DNA from 2 places in the Streptomyces sp. NPDC026659 genome. Region 1 is predicted to be linked to the other one. Evidence: riboswitches for the same ligand, from Rfam matches in the RefSeq annotation. Region 1 holds a riboswitch; the other holds the start of a gene.
The links. Region 1 has a riboswitch for cobalamin ahead of AB0E91_RS24640 (CbtB-domain containing protein). Riboswitches for the same ligand answer to the same signal wherever they lie in the genome.
Positions count from the first base shown of each region.

Region 2: it holds a riboswitch for cobalamin, as region 1 does, so the genes downstream of both, AB0E91_RS27055 (cobalamin biosynthesis protein) here and AB0E91_RS24640 (CbtB-domain containing protein) in region 1, are expected to answer to the same signal.

Region 1 covers NZ_JBEZXY010000010.1:135,958-139,353, reverse strand. The annotation lists gene AB0E91_RS24650 (histidine phosphatase family protein) at 1-548, shown strand, start outside; gene AB0E91_RS24645 (CbtA family protein) at 748-1,500, opposite strand; gene AB0E91_RS24640 (CbtB-domain containing protein) at 1,522-1,743, opposite strand; cobalamin riboswitch at 1,778-1,918, opposite strand; gene AB0E91_RS24635 (helix-turn-helix domain-containing protein) at 2,075-3,031, shown strand; gene gap (type I glyceraldehyde-3-phosphate dehydrogenase) at 3,174-3,396, shown strand, end outside.
Region 2 covers NZ_JBEZXY010000012.1:60,630-64,025, reverse strand. The annotation lists gene AB0E91_RS27060 (cobyric acid synthase) at 1-324, opposite strand, end outside; gene AB0E91_RS27055 (cobalamin biosynthesis protein) at 321-1,262, opposite strand; cobalamin riboswitch at 1,360-1,479, opposite strand; gene AB0E91_RS27050 (hypothetical protein) at 1,670-1,897, opposite strand; gene AB0E91_RS27045 (inorganic phosphate transporter) at 1,922-3,199, opposite strand; gene AB0E91_RS27040 (GH25 family lysozyme) at 3,354-3,396, opposite strand, start outside.

The sequences.
Region 1 (3,396 bases):
ACGGGCTCGGTCCCCTCGACCCCTCCGGCGCGGCCCGCGCCCGCGCGGCGGCGGGCTTCCTGCCCCACTCCGACCGGGCCGTACGGTCCCCCGGCGCCCGCTGCCACGAGACGGCGGCCGAACTCGGGCTCGACACCGATGAGTTGCCGGAGCTGGCCACGCTCGACGCGGGCCGCTGGCGGGGCCGCACGCTTCAGGAGGTGGGCGCGGCCGAGCCGGAGGCGCTGATGCGGTGGCTCACCGATCCCGAAAGCGCCCCGCACGACGGGGAGTCGGTGCACGTGCTGTGTCAACGCGTCGGCTCCTGGCTGGAGTCGGAGGGGAAGGAGGACGGACGCACACTCGCCGTCGTCGAACCGGAAGTCGTGCGCGCGGCCGTCGTCCACGCCCTCACCCTGCCCCCGGAGACGTTCTGGCGCCTGGACGTACCCCCACTGACCGTCACGGAGTTGAGCGGCCGGTCCGGGCGTTGGAATCTGCGCCTCGGCCGCCCGCTCACCGGGGACACGACGCCGCCGGAATCCGGCCGTTCCCGGACTGGCCAATGAAACTTAGGCAAGGCTAAGCTAAGTTCAGCGAGTCGACGCCCGGTACTCGGTCCCACCGGGCGCCGCTCTTCGCCCGTGAACCCGTGCCGCTCCCAGTGGCGGGGGCCGGGCGGACGAACGCGAGAGGGCCCCGGACGGTCCCGGGGCCCTCTCGTCGTTGAACGGCCGTCGCTGAAACGGCCGTCGTCGAACGGCCGGCTCAGCCCGAGGCGGCCACCGCCGCGACCGAAGGGGCCTTCACGGGGCGCGGGTTGAGCTGTCGCTCGGCCAACTCGCCGAAGAGCAGACCGAATCCGCCCCACAGCACGGCCTGGACGGCGAGCGCGGCGAGCCGGAAGCGCCACAGCAGCGTGGCCGGGAAGTCCCGGGGGACCTCGTTGATCACCGGCAGGAACGCGTACGCGAGGCCGATCACCACCGCGAAGGCGGTGACGGCCACGACGGTGGCGTACCAGGTGCCCAGGCTCGGGGCGAGCCGCTTGCCGAGCAGGGTGGCGCCGATCGCGAGCAGCACACTGAGCAGCATCATCAGGAAGTACAGCGTGGTGCGCTTGCCGATGGTGTCCGGGTCGCCCACCGAGGGCGGGTTCGCCGGGTACTTGAGGAACGGGACGACGTACACCGCGAGCAGTGCGGCCGTGGACAGCAGCAGCGCGGTCGCGCGGGGGCCGAAGCGCCCGACGCGGCCGAGCGCGAAGCAGTACGCGAGCGCGGCGATGCCGCCGAAGGCCACCCCGTAGACCAGGACACCGGTGGCGAGACCGGCGGTGGACTGCAGGGAGCGGGAGACGACCTCCATCTCGTGCTCGTGGGAGTGGGCGTCCTCGAAGGCGATCGCCCGGTCGACGTTCGGTTCACCGAGGAAGTAGGCGGCGACCAGGGCGAGCAGACCGGCGGCGAGACCCGCCAGCATGCCCCGGACCAGGAGGTTTCTGACCGTTGCGGAGTTCATGGGCCTGCGGCGTCCCTTACGTCAGTGGCAGGGGAAGCCGAGCAGGTGGCGGGCGTCGTGCACCCACTCGTGGACGTCCGTGCCGTTGAACACGGAGGTGGCGCCCTGCTCGGCGCCGACGAAGTAGAGCAGGATCAGCATGAGGACGCCGAAGAAGACGGCCCAGGGCGCGATGTCCTTGAGCGGCAGCTTGGCGGGTACGGCGGGGCTGGTGGCTGTCGGCGAAGCGACGGTCTGCGCCATGGCAGGACCTCCTCGGGAATTCGCGTCCCATCTCGGTGGTGCAAAGGACGACGGCCACGGGTCTGACTCGCGCTGCCCCTCGCGGGGCCTCGCACACAGTGGCGCGACCGTGCCGGATTTCCACCGGCTTCCGTTCCGCCGTCGTCGATTTCGCACCGACGGTACCGCGTACGGAGGGCGCGGCCAAGACCGCGCCGGGCCGGGTGATCTTCCTCTCCCGGCAGGCCGGGACGCGTGGGCACGCGGTGAACACCCGTTGCCGACGCGCCGGTTCGCTCTCCTCGTACGCGGTGCCGACGCGCCGGTTCACCCTCCTCGTACGCTGCTCCCCGTGCCGTCCTCCCCGCTGCTGCGCGCCGCCGTCCTCGTCCTCGAAGGCGCCAAGCCCCTCGACGTGGGCATCCCCGCCCAGGTGTTCACGACCCGCGCCTCCATGCCGTACGAGGTGCGGGTCTGCGGGGCCGAACCCGGTCTGGTGACCGGCGGCGACGGGCTGTCGTACCACGTGGCGCACGGTCTGGAGGCACTGGAGTGGGCGGACATCGTGTTCGTGCCCGGCTACCGGTTCCCGGACCGCGAGGACCCGCCGGCCGCCGTGGTGGCCGCGCTGCTCGCGGCGCACGCGCGCGGGGCGCGGCTCGCGGCCATCTCGACGGGCGCGTTCGCCCTGGCGGCCACGGGGCTGCTCGACGGGAAGCGGGCCACCACGCACTGGCACTACACGCGCGCCCTGGCCGAGCGGCATCCGCTGGTCCGCGTGGACGGCAACGTGCTGTTCGTGGACGAGGGCAGCGTGCTCACCTCGGCGGGCGCCGCCTCCGGCATCGACCTGTGTCTGCACGTCCTGCGCGGCGACCTCGGGGTGGCCGCGTCCCACCACGCGGCCCGGCGCCTGGTCGCGGCCCCCTACCGCAGCGGAGGCCAGGCGCAGTACGTGCCGCGCAGTGTGCCGGAGCCGCTGGGCGAACGGTTCGCCGGTACCCGGGAGTGGGCGCTGCGCAGGCTCGGGGAGCCGCTGAGCCTCGCGGCGCTGGCCCGGCATGCCTCGGTGTCGCCCCGCACCTTCTCGCGGCGGTTCGTGGAGGACACCGGCTACACGCCGATGGAGTGGGTGACGCGGGCCCGGGTCGACCTGGCCCGCGAACTCCTCGAGCGCTCGGACCACGGGGTGGAGCGGATCGCGGCCGAGGTCGGGCTCGGCACGGGCGCGAATCTGCGGCTGCATTTCCAGCGCGTGCTGGGCACGACACCGAGCGACTACCGGCGCACCTTCACCAAGGGAAGCTGACCTCGAAGGCACCGAAGGCACCGAAGGCGTCGCAGGCCGCAGAAGAACGTCTGGCGCGATCCTTGCGAACCGTGGCGCTCCCGCCGCTCCCCCGCCCGCGCGCCGCCCGCGAATCTGGGGGCGAACGGAAGGGACACCATTCATGACTCGTATCGCCGTCAACGGATTCGGCCGCATCGGACGCAATGTGCTGCGCGCCCTGCTGGAGCGCGGGAGCGACCTCGAAGTGGTCGCCGTCAACGACCTCACCGAGCCCGCCGTGCTCGCCCGGCTGCTCGCCTTCGACACCACCGCCGGACGCCTGGGCCGCCCGGTGTCCGTGGACGGCGACACCCTCGTGGTCGACGGCCACCGCATCAAGGTCC
Region 2 (3,396 bases), on a different contig from region 1:
GCGTCCGCCGTGATAGCCGCGCGCGCTCATCTCGCCCACCGGCTTTCCCAGCAGCACCACTTGGCTGCTCTGTTCGCCACCGGGCTTGAGCAGCACGGGATTCATCAGCGCGGTCGGCTCGACGCGGCACGCCTGGGCCTGCATCGCCTGCGCGCGTCCGATCTCGGCGCCCTCGCGGGTGACGAAGGAGTTGAGGGACATGTTCTGCGCCTTGAAGGGCGCCACCTTCACGCCCTGACGGACCAGCCAGCGGCAGATCCCGGCCGTCACGACGCTCTTGCCCGCGTCGGAGGTCGTACCCGCGACGAGGAGACCACCGTTCACCTTCCGCGTCCCTTCAGGATCAGGCTCGCCCCGGCCGTGACGCCGAGTGCGAGCAGACCGACGCGGCGGGAGAGCCGTACCGCCCGGTCGATGTCGGCGACCCGGACCGGGCGCCCGGAGCCGTTGAGCACGGGCCGGTGCTCGATCCGGCCGCCGTAGGACAGCGTGCCGCCGAGACGTACGCCGAGGGCGCCCGCGAACGACGCCTCCACCGGACCGGCGTTGGGGCTCGGGTGCCGGTGGGCGTCGGCGCGCCAGGCGCGGACGGCGCCGCGCGGGTCGGGTCCGGCCAGCGTCGCCAGCAGTGCGGTCAGGCGGGCGCCGGGCCAGCCCGCCACGTCGTCCAGGCGGGCGGCGGCCCAGCCGAAGCGGCGCAGCCGGGGCGACTTGTGGCCCACCATGGCGTCGAGCGTGTTGACGGCCCGGAAACCGAGCAGCCCGGGCACCCCGGCCGCGGCGCCCCACACCAGGGCGCCCACGACGGCGTCGGAGGTGTTCTCGGCGACCGACTCGACCACGGCGCGGGCGATCCCGTCGGCGTCCAGCGCCTGCGGGTCGCGGCCGCACAGGTGCGGAAGCCGGGCGCGGGCGGCGGTCAGGTCACCGTCGGCCAGGGCGCGGCCGACGGCGCGCGCCTCCCGGGCCAGCGAGGTGCCGCCGACGACGGCCCAGGTGGCGGCGGCGGTCAGCGCGAGCGACGCGGCGGGGGAGCGGCGTACGGCGCGTTCGGCCAGCGTGCCCGTCGCGACGGCGCCCCCGGCGCACACCAGCGTGTGCAGGGCGCCCCAGCCGCGGTGGTCGTGCCACAGCGCGCGCTCGACGGCCCCGGCGGCGCGTCCGAACGCGGCCACGGGGTGGCGGCGGCGGGGATCACCGAGGAGCAGGTCGCCCAGGAGGCCGGCGGCGGCGCCGTACGCGTAAGAGCGATCGGCACCCATCGGCTCAGCCGGCCGTGGGCGCGGGAGCGGTCCTTGGAGAGGTACTCAACGGGCAGCCGGGCATGGCGGTATGTCCTCACTCAGGGTGTCCACGCCCTGGTTCGACGAGACCGGCGGCAGGAGTTCCTGGCTCCCGGGGATCACTCCCCGGTGACAGTGGCGGGACCGCGCCGGATTCGCACCGGCTTCCTCTTCTGCCGCCGTACATGGCCTCGGAAGTCCACCACGGCCCCCGAAGGGCCGTCAACCTGCCCTTGACCTGCGGGGGGAGAGTGTGGGCGGGCCCACATCGAGGCCATATCAGGCGCGGGCGGGGCGTACGCCGGGGCTCGGCAAAGTGATGAGGCCCCTCCCGGCGGGTGCCGGAAGGGGCCTCACACACATGCTGCTCGGTCGGGGCTACTGGCTCAGGCCTTGGCCACGATCAGATAGAACCCGTACGTCACCGCCGCCGCGCACGCGGCGAAGCAGACGTACGCGCCGGTCACCGCGAGGGCGGCCGACTCGCCGCGCGCGGCGGCCTTCTCGCGGCGGGCGAGGCCGCCGACGCCCAGGGTGAACAGGACCACCAGGGCCACGCTCGCCACGAGGCTGACACCGAAGACGGAACCGATGGCCGCCCAGTCGATCTTCATGGGGTTGCTCCTTCGGTTTCCGGGTCAGGCCGCGGAGGCGGGCGGGGCGACGGGGGTCGCGGTGGCGGGTTCGACGACGGCCGGGGCCGGGATGGTGGCCGTCAGGCCCTCGGCGACGGTGCCCGCGGTGACGGTGCCCGCGGGGGGCGGGGTCACCGCGGCCATGGCGGTGGTGACCACACCGGCGGGCTCGTCGTGCGTGCCGACGGGGGAGACGTGGGTGTGGTCGATGACCTCGCGGCGGGAGATCTTCCAGATCGCGGCGCTCGCGGCGACCAGGAAGACGGCGACGGCGGCGGTGCCCCAGTCGCCCAGGTCGGTCACCGACTCGGCGCCCGCGCCGACCAGGGCGGCCGCCGGCAGGGTCAGCGCCCAGGCGACGAACATCCGGGTCGCGGTGGACCAGCGGACCACACCGCCCTTGCGGCCGAGGCCCGCACCCATCACCGCGCCGGAGACGACGTGGGTGGTGGACAGGGAGAAGCCGAGGTGCGACGAGGCCAGGATGGCGGTGGCGGCGCTGGTCTGGGCGGCGAAGCCCTGGCGCGGCTCCAGGTCGGTGAGGCCGGTGCCCATGGTGCGGATGATGCGCCAGCCGCCGATGTAGGTACCGGCCGCGATGGCCAGGCCCGCGGAGAGGACGACCCAGACCGGCGGGTTGGAGCCGGGGGCGATGGCACCGCCCGCGATCAGCGCGAGGGTGATGATGCCCATCGTCTTCTGCGCGTCGTTGGTGCCGTGGGCCAGGGAGACCAGTCCGGCCGAGGCGATCTGGCCGGTGCGGTAGCCCTTGCGGGTGGCCTCGCCGCCGGAGTTCGGGGAGACGCCGTACGACAGACGGGTGGCGAGCATGGTGGCGAGACCGGCCACCACGGGGGCGGCGACGGCCGGGAGCAGCACCTTTGTGACCAGCACGTCGCCGTGGACGGCGCCGAGGCCCGCCGACGCGACGGTGGCGCCGATCAGGCCGCCCATCAGGGCGTGCGAGGAACTGGAGGGCAGGCCGACCAGCCAAGTGAGGAGGTTCCAGAGGATCGCGCCGGTCAGCGCGGCGAAGATGACCTCGGGACGGATGCCGGTCTCGTCGACGAGACCCTTGGAGATCGTGTTGGCGACCTCCACCGAGAGAAAAGCGCCCACCAGGTTGAGGGCGGCCGACATGGCCACCGCGACCTTGGGCTTGAGTGCACCGGTCGAGATGGTCGTGGCCATCGCGTTGGCGGTGTCGTGGAAACCGTTCGTGAAATCGAACGCAAGTGCGGTTATCACCACAATCGCGAGGATCAGCGAGAAGCTTTCCATTTACCCAGGCAATCGTTCGAGCGTCATTGGCTGGATGAACGTAGGCAACCTGGGTGAACGGAAGGTGAACTCGGCCGGGCATCACGGTGTCGGAAGCGGGGGGCCGGATTCCGACCGGAATCAAGGATTCCGCACAGCCCGGGCGCCCCTTGGGTCACCAGCCGCGGGCGAAGGTCTTCAGGTGGTTCACGGAGCCG